Regions from separate parts of the Spirillospora sp. CA-142024 genome, predicted to be linked through region 3. Evidence: riboswitches for the same ligand, from Rfam matches in the RefSeq annotation. Region 3 holds a riboswitch; each other region holds the start of a gene.
The links. A riboswitch is a leader RNA that binds a small molecule or an ion and turns the genes downstream of it on or off. The one in region 3 is predicted to bind cyclic di-AMP.
Positions count from the first base shown of each region.

Region 1: linked by a shared signal. The riboswitch ahead of ACQPZP_RS09225 (NlpC/P60 family protein) and the one ahead of ACQPZP_RS40385 (NlpC/P60 family protein) in region 3 are both predicted to bind cyclic di-AMP.
Region 2: linked by a shared signal. The riboswitch ahead of ACQPZP_RS15390 (CHAP domain-containing protein) and the one ahead of ACQPZP_RS40385 (NlpC/P60 family protein) in region 3 are both predicted to bind cyclic di-AMP.

Region 1 is NZ_CP192077.1:1,899,678-1,903,974, forward strand. It holds gene ACQPZP_RS09210 (amidohydrolase family protein) at 1-221, shown strand, start outside; gene ACQPZP_RS09215 (Mut7-C RNAse domain-containing protein) at 260-1,048, shown strand; gene ACQPZP_RS09220 ((deoxy)nucleoside triphosphate pyrophosphohydrolase) at 1,054-1,446, shown strand; gene ACQPZP_RS09225 (NlpC/P60 family protein) at 1,504-2,517, opposite strand; cyclic di-AMP (ydaO/yuaA leader) riboswitch at 2,525-2,659, opposite strand; gene typA (translational GTPase TypA) at 2,851-4,297, shown strand, end outside.
Region 2 is NZ_CP192077.1:3,165,327-3,169,623, reverse strand. It holds gene ACQPZP_RS15400 (NYN domain-containing protein) at 1-707, shown strand, start outside; gene ACQPZP_RS15395 (NlpC/P60 family protein) at 906-1,937, shown strand; cyclic di-AMP (ydaO/yuaA leader) riboswitch at 2,422-2,625, shown strand; cyclic di-AMP (ydaO/yuaA leader) riboswitch at 2,747-2,916, shown strand; gene ACQPZP_RS15390 (CHAP domain-containing protein) at 2,926-3,738, shown strand; gene ACQPZP_RS15385 (hypothetical protein) at 3,778-4,297, shown strand, end outside.
Region 3 is NZ_CP192077.1:8,536,355-8,540,651, forward strand. It holds gene ACQPZP_RS40370 (RDD family protein) at 1-162, opposite strand, end outside; gene ACQPZP_RS40375 (RDD family protein) at 170-988, opposite strand; gene ACQPZP_RS40380 (amino-acid N-acetyltransferase) at 994-1,512, opposite strand; cyclic di-AMP (ydaO/yuaA leader) riboswitch at 1,670-1,875, shown strand; gene ACQPZP_RS40385 (NlpC/P60 family protein) at 1,879-2,874, shown strand; gene ACQPZP_RS40390 (LuxR family transcriptional regulator) at 3,143-3,373, opposite strand; gene ACQPZP_RS40395 (LacI family DNA-binding transcriptional regulator) at 3,791-4,297, shown strand, end outside.

The sequences.
Region 1 (4,297 bases), 2.6 Mb from region 3:
GCAAGCAGGCCGACCTCCTCGTCCTGCGCACCGACACGTTCGGCGTGGCGGCGGCCCACGACCCGATCGCGGCCGTGGTCCTGTCGGCGGACACGCGCAACGTCGACACCGTCCTCGTCGGCGGCCGGGTGGTCAAGCGCGGGGGAGTGCTGCAGGACCAGGACGTCCCGTCCCTGCTGACCTCCCTGGCGGACTCCGCCGCGCGCCTCGCCGCCGCCTGAGGCGGATAATGCGGCGGGATTCGTGGGCGGCGCGTGGCATGCTGAGCGTCGTGGAGCCCGAGATTACGATCCGTGTCGCCGACGAGCTGCTGATGTTCCTGCCCGCCGCGCGGCGGGAGGCCGTGACCCGGATGCCCCACGACGGGACCTCGACGCTGGGGCACCTCGTGGAGTCGCTCGGCGTGCCGCTGCCCGAGGCGGGGCCGATGACCGTCGACGGTGAGCCGGCCGGGCCCGCCACCCGGCCGGACGCCGGCGCGGAGGCGGACGTGGCGGCCGTCCCGCGCCCGCAGCCCGTGCCGCTGGAGCCGGGGCAGGTCGCGCCCCGCTTCCTCCTGGACGTTCACCTGGGCACGCTCGCCCGGCGGATGCGCCTGCTCGGCCTGGACACCGCCTACCACAACGACATGGACGACCCGGCGCTGGTCGTCCAGGCCAACGAGGAACGCCGCGTCCTGCTCACTCAGGACCGCGGGCTGCTCCGCCGCCGCGCGCTGTGGTTCGGCGCGTACGTCCGCGGCTCCCGGCCGGACGACCAGCTCCGCGACCTGCTCGACCGTTTCGCCCCCGTCCTGAGCCCGTGGACGCGCTGCACCGCCTGCAACGGCGAACTGGTGCCGGTCGACAAAGAGGAGATCGAACGGCACCTCGAAGCGGGCACCCGCCGCAGCTACGACGTCTACGGCCGCTGCGCCGACTGCGGGCAGGTGTACTGGCGCGGCGCGCACGGCGACCACCTGGAGGAGATCGTCCGGGAGTCGACGCGGCTGGTCGACGCCATTCGGGGTAACGATCGGACAAGGGCCGCCGTGACGGAGGGGAGCTGATCGCGATCGATCTCGTGGTCGTGGGCGCGGCGATCATCTCGGCCGGGCGGCTGCTGGGCGCGCAGCGGGCCGAGCCGCCGCACATGGCGGGCGGCTGGGAGCTGCCCGGTGGAAAGGTCGATCCGGGCGAGTCGGACGAGGACGCCCTGGTCCGCGAGTGCCACGAGGAACTCGCCGTCAAGGTGCGCCTGGGCCGCCGCGTCGGCGGCGACTGGCGGCTGAGCGACCGCGCCCTCCTGCGCGTCTGGACCGCCGAGATCGTCGAAGGCGAGCCGCAGGCCCTGGAACACCTGGCCCTGCGCTGGCTGGCCCCGCACGAGGCCTACGACGTCGACTGGCTTCCGGGCGACCGTCCCGTCATCGGCGCCCTCGTCCGCGAGGGCCTCTTAGGAGGATGAATACAAGGGCCTCCCGCCGCGCCGCGGGAGGCCCCTGTACGTCTCGGGGCGGTGGCGTCAGGTGATGCGGTTGGCGCCGGCGAAGTCGGAGCGGTCGGAAAGATTGGAGATCTTCACCACATCGCCGGTCTGCGGGGCGTGCAGGAACTTGCCGTCACCGAGGTAGATGCCCATGTGGTGCAGGTTGCTGCCGAAGTACACCAGGTCGCCGGAGCGCAGCTCGCCGCGCGAGACCTTCGTGCCCAGCGCGAAGAGGTCGCCGGTGTAGTGCGGCAGGCCGGACTTGCCGACCTGCGCGTAGGCCCAGACGACGAGACCGGAGCAGTCGAAGCTGCTCGGCCCGGCGGCGGCCCACACGTACGGGCTGCCGAGCTTGGTGAGCGCCTTGCGGGCCATCTTCGCGGGCAGCCCGGAGCCCTTCACGGTCGCGGTGAGGCCGGTGCGCGGGTCGCTGACGTGGGTGGTGGTCAGCTTGTCGAGCCGCTTCATCACCTCGGCGACCTTGGCCTTGGCGGCCCCGCGGGCCTGCTTGGCGTCGTCCCACGCCTTCTTGAGCTGGGCGGTCTTGGCCTCCGCGGTGCGCTGCGCGGCGTCGGCCTGCGCGATCTGCTTCTTCAGCGCGAGGACGGCGGCCGCCTGGTTCTGCGCGAGGTAGGCGCGGTCGGACAGCCCGTCCGCCGATCCGCCGGAACCGAAGAGCACGTCCGGACCGCCGGCCATGTAGTTCGCCGCGGCCATCCGGCCGAGCTGCTCGCGGGCCGGCTCGGCCAGGGTGCGCAGGCGCTGCGCCTCCGCGGTGGCGGCCTGCTGCGCCTTCTTGGCCTTGCCGAAGTCGACGCGCGCCTTGTTGAACTTCTCGGTGAGGATCTCGGCTTCCTCGTTCAGCGCGTCCAGGGTCTTGCGCAGGCCCTTCTCCGTCGTCGGGGTCGGGCTGGGCGACGACGCGGCGGCGAGCCGGAACGGCTGCGCGGCGTGTGCGGTGACGGGCGGGGCGGCGCCGAGGCCGGCCAGGAGCATGGTGACGATGGCGGCGGGCGCAAGGCGGCGCCGCCGGCGAAGATCCGGAGCCAAGCCGGTGTTCTCCTCTCCTCGTACGCCTACCGGGTTAGCTGACGGGTTCGGGCCAGGAGTCGCCCTACGACGTGCGTCGATTCACCCCAGGGGTTTGGGTCCCCGGTTCTCCCGCGATCGGGAGATTCGGCGTTCCGGCCGCAGCCCCGGGGGGAGGGGCTCCGGACGACCGGATCACGGGCAGATTACAAAGGATGAGCAAAGTTGGCCAATCGGGGCTCCTGTGAGAGCTGGTGCGAACGACGCGTAAAGGGTGGTACGCACCGCCGAGTAGAATGGATCGGTGCCGCGCGTCTGCGGCGACTCCCGAACTCTCACGCAAGGCGAACCCGCATGCCCATCTCCACGCGCGACGACCTCCGGAACGTCGCGATCGTCGCCCACGTCGACCACGGCAAGACGACGCTGGTCGACGCCATGCTCTGGCAGTCCGGGGCCTTCCGCGAGAACCAGGACGTCGACGACCGGGTGCTCGACTCCAACGATCTTGAACGCGAGAAGGGGATCACCATTCTCGCGAAGAACACCGCCGTCAAGCACAACGGGCTGACGATCAACATCATCGACACCCCCGGCCACGCCGACTTCGGCGGCGAGGTCGAGCGCGGGCTGTCCATGGTGGACGGCGTCGTCCTGCTGGTGGACGCGAGCGAGGGCCCGCTCCCGCAGACCCGGTTCGTGCTCCGCAAGGCGCTCGGCGCGCGGCTGCCGGTGATCCTGGTCGTGAACAAGACCGACCGTCCCGACGCCCGCATCGACGAGGTCGTGGACGAGACGTACGAGCTGTTCATGGACCTCGACGCCGACGAGGACCAGATCGACTTCCCGATCGTGTACGCGTCCGGCCGTGCCGGGCGGGCCTCGCTCGGCAAGCCCGCCGACGGGGCCATGCCGGACAGTGATGACCTGGAGCCGCTGTTCAAGGTCATCACCGAGACGATCCCGGCGCCGTCCTACGACCCGGACGCGCCCCTCCAGGCGCACGTGACGAACCTCGACGCCTCCAGCTACCTCGGCCGCATCGCGCTGTGCCGGGTGCACGCCGGCACGATCAAGAAGGGCCAGCAGGTCGCCTGGTGCCGGCACGACGGCAGCGTCGAGCGGGTGAGGATCACCGAGCTGCTGATGACCGAGGCGCTCGCCCGCAAGCCGGCCGACGAGGCCGGGCCGGGCGACATCATCGCGATCGCCGGCATCCCCGACATCATGATCGGTGACACCATCGCCGACGCCGAGGACCCGCGCCCGCTGCCGCTGATCACGGTGGACGAGCCGGCGATCTCGATGACGATCGGCACCAACACCGGGCCGATGGCCGGCCGCGAGAAGGGCACCAAGGTCACCGCCCGCATGGTCAAGGACCGGCTCGACCGCGAGCTGGTCGGCAACGTGTCGATCCGGGTGCTCCCGACCGAGCGTCCCGACGCCTGGGAGGTGCAGGGCCGCGGCGAGCTGGCCCTGGCGATCCTGGTCGAGAACATGCGCCGCGAGGGCTACGAGCTGACCGTCGGCAAGCCGCAGGTCGTCGCCAAGGACATCGACGGCAAGCGGCACGAGCCGGTCGAGCGGCTCACCGTCGACATCCCCGAGGAGCACCTCGGCGCCGTCACGCAGCTGATGGCGGTCCGCAAGGGCCGCATGGAGCACATGACGAACCACGGCACCGGCTGGATCCGGATGGAGTTCCTCGTCCCGGCCCGCGGCCTGATCGGGTTCCGCACCGAGTTCATGACCGAGACGCGCGGCACCGGCATGGCGCACCACGTCTTCGAGGACTACG
Region 2 (4,297 bases), 3.9 Mb from region 3:
CCGCCGCGCGCGAGTCGACCGCCGCGTCCGAGAAGGAGCTGCGCAGGCTGCGGGCCCGCGCCGTGCAGGCGGAGGCCGCCGCGGAGGCCGCCAAGCGGGCCGCGCGCGAGGGGCGCAACGTCGACGACGTCCGGCTGCGGATGCTGCTCGACGCGCTCATGGACGCGGCGCAGGGCGTCCGCCGCGAGCTTGCCCTGCCCTCCACGATCGGCCGCCCCGCGGACGCGGTCGGCGGGGCGGAGCCGGACCGGCCGGCGCATCGCGCGCTCCCCGGCCGGGCGTTGTCCGACAGCGATCCGCAGCTGCTCGACCGGCTGCTCACGCTGCCGCAGGTGCATCTGGTGGTGGACGGCTACAACGTGACGAAGACCGGGTACGGCGAGCTGCCGTTGTCGGATCAGCGCAACCGGCTGCTGTCCGGGCTCGGCGGCCTGGCCGCGCAGACGCGCGCCGAGGTGACGTGCGTGTTCGACGGCGCGGAGCTGGACGCGCCGGTGGCCATCGCCGCGCCGCGCGGCGTCCGGGTGCTGTTCAGCCGGCCCGGGCAGACCGCGGACGAGCTGATCGGCGAGCTGGTGCGGGCGGAGCCGCCGGGCCGGTCCGTCGTGGTGGTGTCGTCCGACCGGGAGGTCGCCGACGCGGCGCGGCGCGCCAACGCGCGCCCCTGCCCGTCCTCGCTCCTGCTGCGCCGGCTGGGCCGGTCCTAGAGCCGGCCCTGGGGCCGCCGGTCATAAGACCCCCATAAGGCTGTCATAAGGGAAGCCTCGCATTAAGTGATCATGACGTCACGAAAAGTGGACAATGTCCAAGGATGTCAATCAAAGAGTGACGAATCGGTTGTGGCAGCTGTTGCCCGTCGCTAGTGTCGTCCGCTGACGTCGTGGACGAGAGGGGCGAGACCGACCGTGGCCAATGATCTCATCGGGGAAAGAGCGCAGGAGCGTGACCGGAGGGGCGGCTCGGCGACCCGAGGCGTCTCCCGTCGCCTGGCGGCCGTCGCCTGCCTGACCGTGACGGTCTCCCTGGCCTCCGCCCCGGTGGTGGCGCACGCGGAGCCCAAGCCGACCAGGGCCCAGGCCCAGAAGAAGCTCGACAAGCTCAACGACCTGATGGACCAGAAGGTCGAGCAGTACAACCAGAACATGGAGAAGCTCAAGGTCGCCAAGAAGAAGCTCGACGCGGCGACCAAGGCGAGCAAGCAGGAGCAGGCGACCTTCGAGGAGCAGCGCTCCGCGATCGCCAAGATGGCGGCCGCCGCCTACAAGAACGGCGACTCGACGGACGTGACGGGTTTCGTCGGCAGCAACGACCCGCAGGCGATCCTGGACCAGGCCGCCGTCTTCTCCCACCTGTCTCAGGAGCGCAGCTCCCAGCTCACCCAGTTCCTCGCGACCGCCCAGCGGCTCCGCCGCGAGCAGGCCCAGGCCAAGACCGCCTACAACGAGGTGAAGTCGAAGCAGGGCGACCTGAAGAAGCAGAAGCAGGAGCTCGACAAGCAGGTCGCCAAGCAGAAGGCTCTGGTGGGCCGGCTCGGCGGCGGGACGCCCAGCGGCTCGGGCCCCACCGGCGGCAGCTACAACGGCCCGGCCAGCGGCCCGGCCCGTGTGGCGCTCAACTTCGCCTTCGCCCAGAAGGGCAAGCCGTACGAGTACGGCGCCACCGGCCCGAGCACCTACGACTGCTCCGGCCTGACGATGAAGGCGTGGGCCGCCGCGGGCGTCAACATCACCCGCACCACCAACTCCCAGTTCGCGGCCACCAAGCGGGTCGACAAGGCGGACCTTCAGCCCGGCGACCTGGTGTTCTTCAGCGGCCTCGGCCACGTCGGCATGTACATCGGCAACGGGCAGATGATCCACGCCCCGCACACCGGCGACGTCGTGAAGATCTCGTCCGTCGACGGCCACGGCAGCTACTACGGCGCCGGGCGTCCCTGACGCTCACCGCGGCCCCGCGCGGGGCTTCCATCGACAACGGACCGGGCTTGACCTGGTCCGTTGTTGATTTTGGGGGGGTTTGCCTTCTGTTGGGGCTTTGGTACCTTGTCACCACTCACGGCGCTCTCCATGCGCCATGGTCCCGCGGCGCCCACCAGGCGCTTCGGTCACACGCGGCGCATCCAGCGGCCGCGTGACGGCGGCGCGAGCCACGCGCCGCTCCCCCCGAGGACGGTGCGATCCACGTGCCGTCCCGCGGCACCGGAGAGTGCCGCACGGGTCTGCACGCAGACCCATGGCCGGCCCGGCCCACCGTGCGCACGCCCGCAGCGTGCATGGCGCTGAGAGCGCTGCCACGGCGGCGATCACGGGTCAGGCCCCGGACGGGCCCCGGGACTGGGAGCCGTCCGCACACAACACAGGCGCCGCTCTTTCGCACGCGGGAGACAGGTCCCGCGCCGGGCCCCATCTCGCCCCCAGGATCGCAGCGGCAGCGCCGAGTCCGCCTCAGCGCGGAACCGGGGACCCACATCGGCCGGAGTCCGGGGAACCTCCCTGGACGGGTGGTTCCGGCACCCGGGGTGAATCGGTGCGTCTCTCCCGGCCCCGTTCCGGTGAGAGCCCGCCGTAGGGCCACTTCCACGCCCGAACCCGTCAGCTAACCCGGTAGGCGTCTGGAAGAAGCGAAGGAGTGAATTCCGCAGCGTTACCTGGGCGTGGCCGCCCATCGTGCGGCCACGCCCCACCACCCCCTGCGCTCCGCGGGCGCCCCCGCCCGCCGAGCCCCCCATCCGAACCGGCGTGCCCCGTGCACGTCACCGCCGAGTCCGCGGACCGTCCTGCGCGCATGCGCGGCGGGCGCGGAGCCGGGGACCCACTGTGTCCTTTTTCGGGGTGAATCGGCCTGTCCGCGGGCCGTAGGGCGCCTTCCATGCCCGAACCCGTCAGCTAACCCGGTAGGCGGCATGGAAGCCGAGGAGAACCCCCCGTGCCACGCACGCACCGCAAGAAGCTCCCGGGCAAGCACCGGAAGCCGCACTCCCTGTCCATCACGTGGCGGACGACCGGCGGCGTCATCGTCGGCGCCGCCGTGCTCGGCACCGCCGCCGCGACCGCGCAGGCGTCGGTCCTGCCGTTCGGTTCCGGCCCCGCGGCGTCCGCGGCGGCCGACCTGACCGCCGGGAAGAAGACGCACGGCGGCTCGTCCAAGAGCTCGTCCGAGAGCACGTCCAAGGACGGGCCCAGGACGTCCCGCGGCAAGGACGCGCCGAGAGGCCGGCCGAAGAAGCCGTCCGGGAGGTCGTCGAAGTCGCGCCCCACCGCCGCGCAGGCCATCGAGCTCGCCCGGTCCCAGGTGGGCGTCGGAGAGGACGGCGGCGGCGAGACCAAGTTCCAGAAGTGGTACATGGGCACCTCCCGGGCGCGGCAGACGCTCGCGCGCGACGGCGGCTCCCTCAGCGGCTACAGCGACGCGAACTGGTGCGACATGTTCGTCTCCTGGGTCGGCGACCAGATCGGCTTCAGCGACCAGATCGGCAGCGACGCCTGGACGATCGCGCACGCGCGCTGGTTCCAGGACAACGGCCGCTGGGGGACCGAGCCGAAGCCCGGCGCGATCGTCTTCTATGCCTGGGACGGCGGCAAGTCCGTCGACGACATCCGGCACGTCGGCATGGTGATCAAGAAGGTGGACGACGGCACCGTCGAGACCGTCGAGGGCAACACCGGCAACGCCGTCAAGATCAAGGAACGCCCGACCGGAGACGTCGTCGGCTACGGCTACCCCGACTACAAGCCGTGATGCCGCCGCCTCCCCCGCCGGCTGCATAGGATCGCGCCCATGAAGGACGGTCCCGGGCAGGACGGCTCTGTGCAGGACGCCCCCGTTCCGGACGACGCCGTGCCGGACGACGCGGCGCTGGAAAACGCCGTGCCGGACGGTGGGCAGGACGGCCCCGTGACGCGGCGCAGGGTGCTCGCCCTGGGCGCGGGCGGGGCCGCCGTGCTGCTCGCCGGAGGCGCCGCCCTGCTCGGCTCGCGGTCCGCCGGGAGCGGGACCGCGTCTGCGGGCGCGTCCGGCGCCCGCACCTCCCGGGCCGCGGGGACGATCAGCCCGGAGGGGGCCGCCACCGTCCTCGCCAACCGGGCCCGCGCCGTCCGGAACGGCGACCGCATGGCGTTCCTCGCCACGGTGGGCGACGCCCCTCCCGCCTTCCAGGACGCCCAGTCCCGCATGTACGACAACCTCCGGAAGCTTCCGCTGGAGGGCTGGCAGGAACGGCTTCTCGCCACCCAGGCCATGGACGGGAAGAGCGCCGTCGTCCGCGTCGAGATGCGCTACCGGCTGCATGGCTTCGACA
Region 3 (4,297 bases):
GTACAGCAGCATGCATCCGGCCACGGCGGGCGGAGCGACGATGTCCACGGTGTGCCCGGACACGAGGGCGCGCACCACGACGATGACGGGCACACCGACGACGAGCGTGTCGGTAACGCGGGCCAGAAGGCGCTGGCCGGGCTCGGCGAGCGATGCCGCCATCGCGGCCCTACTCCGAGTACTCGGTGTACTCGTCATATCCGACCCGCTCGTCAATGACGAGCGTGCCGGCGAAGCGGTCGTGCAGCGCCTGGTGCAGGGGCTGATCCCAGATCGCCCACAGGTAGGCCATCAGCGCGCCCGCCCAGACCAGCACCATCCCGTACGCGGCGTAGTCCCACACCATCACCGCCAAGACGAGGAAGAAGAAGACGCCGAGCTGGTAGGCGACATGGGTGATTCCAGCGCGCCAGACGGCCTGCGTCGTGGTGAGCGGGCTCCCCGCAGGGCGCGCTTGCACGATGCCGAGACCCAGGACGCGCTTACCAAGCGTCCGCCCCCACATGGACAACTGGACTGCCTCGTATATGAAAGGAAGCACGGACAGGACGCAGAACAGGGTGAAGATGATGGGCCAGTTCCACACACCGCCCTCGTCCTCTGTCTTGCTGCCCGGCTTGCCCAGACCGAACGCACCGATCGTCACCGGCAGGACGAGGGCGAAGCCGAAGACCGCGACGAGCGCGTTGTCGATGATCCGGGCGCCCGCCCGCCGGTAGATCGGGGCCAGCGCCAGGTCGGCATCGCCGTAGGAGTCGCCGTAGGAGCCGTACTCGTCGTAGGCGGGTTCATAGGAGGGCTGCCCGCCCCACTGCTGCGTCTGCGGCTCCTGCCTTTGCTGCTGCCACTGTTGCTGGGACGGCTGCTGCTGTTGCTGGGGCTGCTGCCATTGCGAACCTTGGTACGGAGGCGGCGGGCCGTAGGAACCCTGCCCCTGCTGCGGCAGTCGGGGCCGACGGGGCCGCCCGCGGTTGGGGGAATCGCTCATTTGGGTCAGTCCTCCAGGCGAAGCAACATCCGGGTGTTGCCCAACGTATTCGGCTTGACCCGGTCGAGGTCCAAGAACTCTGCCACGCCTTCGTCGTAGGAGCGGAGAAGTTCCTCGTACACCTCTGGCGCCACCGGAGTCCCCAGGATCGGCTGGAAGCCGTGGCGGGCGAAGAACTCCACTTCGAAGGTAAGGCAGAACACCCTTCGCACACCGAGTTCCCGTGCGGTTTCCAGGAGGCGGGTCACGATCCGGTGCCCGATTCCGCGTCCGCCGCAGCCCTTGTCCACGGCGACCGAGCGGACCTCCGCCAGGTCCTCCCACATGATGTGGAGGGCGCCGCATCCGATGACCCGCCCGGGCGACCCGTGCTGGAGGTCCTCGGCGACCCAGAACTCCTGGACGTCCTCGTACAGCTTGACCGTCGTCTTCTTCAGCAGGCGTCGTCCCGACCCGTACAGGTCGACGAGCCTGCGGATCTCCTGGACGTCGGCGGTACGTGCACGCCGGATCACGACTTCCACAAACAAACGAGATTATCGAACACCGCGGGACCAGCCGGGACGGACCCGGCGCATCCGTCGTCCAGCATCCTCACGACCTGCAATTTCGCATGTTCTGGTTGGCATCCAATGCGGGTTCCGTTAGTGTCCATCGCTGACGTCGGCCGACCGCAGCACCGAGGCCGAACCGCCGAGTCCGCGGGACGCAACCAGCGCCCCGGGGAGCCGGGGACCCACTTTCGGAACGTTCGGGGGATCGCCCCCGAGCGGACGAACCGAAAGGGGTGAATCCGCAGCCGCGTGTGAAGTATTCGCGCGCCCGCGGACGGGCTCCTCCGGCCCGAACCCGTCAGCTAACCCGGTAGGCGGACAAGGAGAGGAGAATTCGTGGAGCGATCGCGGACTGCTTCCCGTTCACGATTCCGCGGCCGCGCGGCCACCCTGGCCGGCGCGTTCATCGTTCTTTCAGCGGCCCCCCACGCGATCGCCCCGCACACGATCGCCGTCGCGCACGCCGACCCCGAGCCGTCCACCAAGGAGCTCAGGTCCAAGGCCCTCAAGCTCGCCGACCAGCTGGAGCAGCTCACCGAGCAGTACAACGGGCTGAAGGTCAAGCTCGCGCAGTCGCAGCGCGCGGCCAAGGTCGCCACCGAGAACGCCAAGCGGCAGGAGAAGTCGCTGGAGGCGATCCGGCAGAAGGTCGGCTCGCTCGCCGCGACGAGCTACATGCAGGGCGGCTCCGACCCCGCGGTCTCCTTCGTCGCCTCGCAGGACCCGCAGGCCGTCCTCGACCAGGCCGCCACCCTCCACTACTTCGCCAAGCAGGACAGCACCCAGGTGCTCGGCCTGATGCAGGCCATGCAGTCCGCGCAGCGGGCGCGCAAGTCCGCCGAGGCGCGCGCCTCGCAGGTGAAGGGCCTGCGGACGCAGCTGGAGTCGCAGCGCAAGAAGGTCACCGACACCTACGAGAAGGTCCGCGGCAAGCTCGTCGACAAGGACCCCACCCAGCTGACCAAGCTTCCCGTCGTCGGCACCGGCAAGGCGGCGCAGGCGCTCCGGTACGCGATGGGCAAGATCGGCCGCCCGTACGTGTGGGGCGCCGCCGGGCCGACCACCTTCGACTGCTCCGGCCTGACGATGTGGGCCTACAAGCAGGTCGGCATCAATCTGCCGCACTACACCGGCAGCCAGTGGAACGCCGGCACGCACGTGTCGCGCAGCGAGCTCCAGCCGGGCGACCTCGTGTTCTTCTACTCCGACCTCCACCACATGGGCATGTACGTCGGCGACGGCAAGATGCTGCACGCGCCGCAGACCGGCGACGTCGTGAAGATCGCTCCGATGGACGGGCGCCCCTTCGCCGGCGGCGTGCGCGTGGCCTGACCCCCGGACCTCCGCCGGAAGCGGGCATCGTCCCGCCCGCCCGAGCCGAGCGACCGGGACCGGGTGCGTCCGTTCTGAGCGCGTCCGTCCTGAGCGCCCGGATGACCAGGATCTCTGACCCGAATGCCGTCCGCGGCGACGCCCCCTGCAGGGACCTACCTGTCAGGTTGCCGGCGCCGCCGCTGCGGGGTCGGACGGGATTCGGATGAGCCGCCTGGTTTTCGAGTGACGCCCGCCCGTCCCCTGGCGAGCGTCGGGGGTGTCACAGCTAGATGAGCTGCCTTCGGGCCGCCCACACCACGGCCTCGATAGGGGTGTTGACCTCCAGCCGGTCGCAGATCGTCCGCAACCGGCGCCGCAAGGTCCGGGCGCTCAATTCCAGCTTGCGTGCCGCCACATCGGCGGTGACACCGCTGGCGATCTGGGCGAGCAGCCGGATCTCCTCCTCGTTCAGCCCGAAATCGTCGGTGCCACGACGTGCGAGTGTGGCTGTTTCCACTCCGTCCTCCCTCGTCCGTGGTGATGACCGCGGGGATGCAGCCGTCCGCTGCACAGGCACGGGGTTGGCCTTGATCTGTACGCGCGTTGGGTTGCCGGGTCCGGAGCCCTCCGGACTTAGATCATCGGGTTCCTTTTCTGTCTCACGAGCTTGGCCGGAGGTGGCCGCATGGCCGATTGCAGGGGTGTACGGGGGAACTCCGGGTGACGATTCAGGCGTTGGCCTGCCGAGGGAGACGGGATGAGGTCGCCAGCCATCCGCACCCGCCCCTTCTCGCCGGACCCGCCGATCTCCCAGTGAACGAAGATCGTGAATCGTTTCAAGCTACGCTTCGGCTCGGAACGCTAGGCGGCCGGATCCGGCCCGTCAAGCGCCATTCAACGGCAATATGCGCCCGATTGGTCACAATGCGTGACAGTGCATTCGGCGCCACAACATGCAAAACTCCACTACCTGGGAAAACGCCCCTGGGCCGGGACGAGGAGCAAGTTGCCACAGACCAGTATTCGTGAGGTCGCGAGGCGGGCTGGAGTCTCAGTTGGGACCGTTTCGAATGTCCTAAACCGGCCAGATCTCGTGGCCGAAGCTACCCGTGACCGTGTTCGCGCGGCGATCGAGGAGCTCGGATTCGTCCGCAACGAATCCGCGCGCCGGCTCCGCAGGGGGCCGGAACGCACCGCGGGCGAGTTCGGCGATCAGCCGCGCCGGGCCTTCGGCGTCGTCGTCGAGGACCTGACCAATCCGTACGCGACCGACGTCGCCTACGGCGCCGAGGCGGCGCTCAACGCGGCGGGCCACGACGCCCTGTGGTTCTCCAGCGACCATTCCGCCGCCAAGGAGCGCCGTTCGCTGGAAATCCTGCAGGAGCAGCGCGCCGCCGGGGTCCTGATCATCCCGGTCGGGCTGGGCGGCCGCGACATCTCC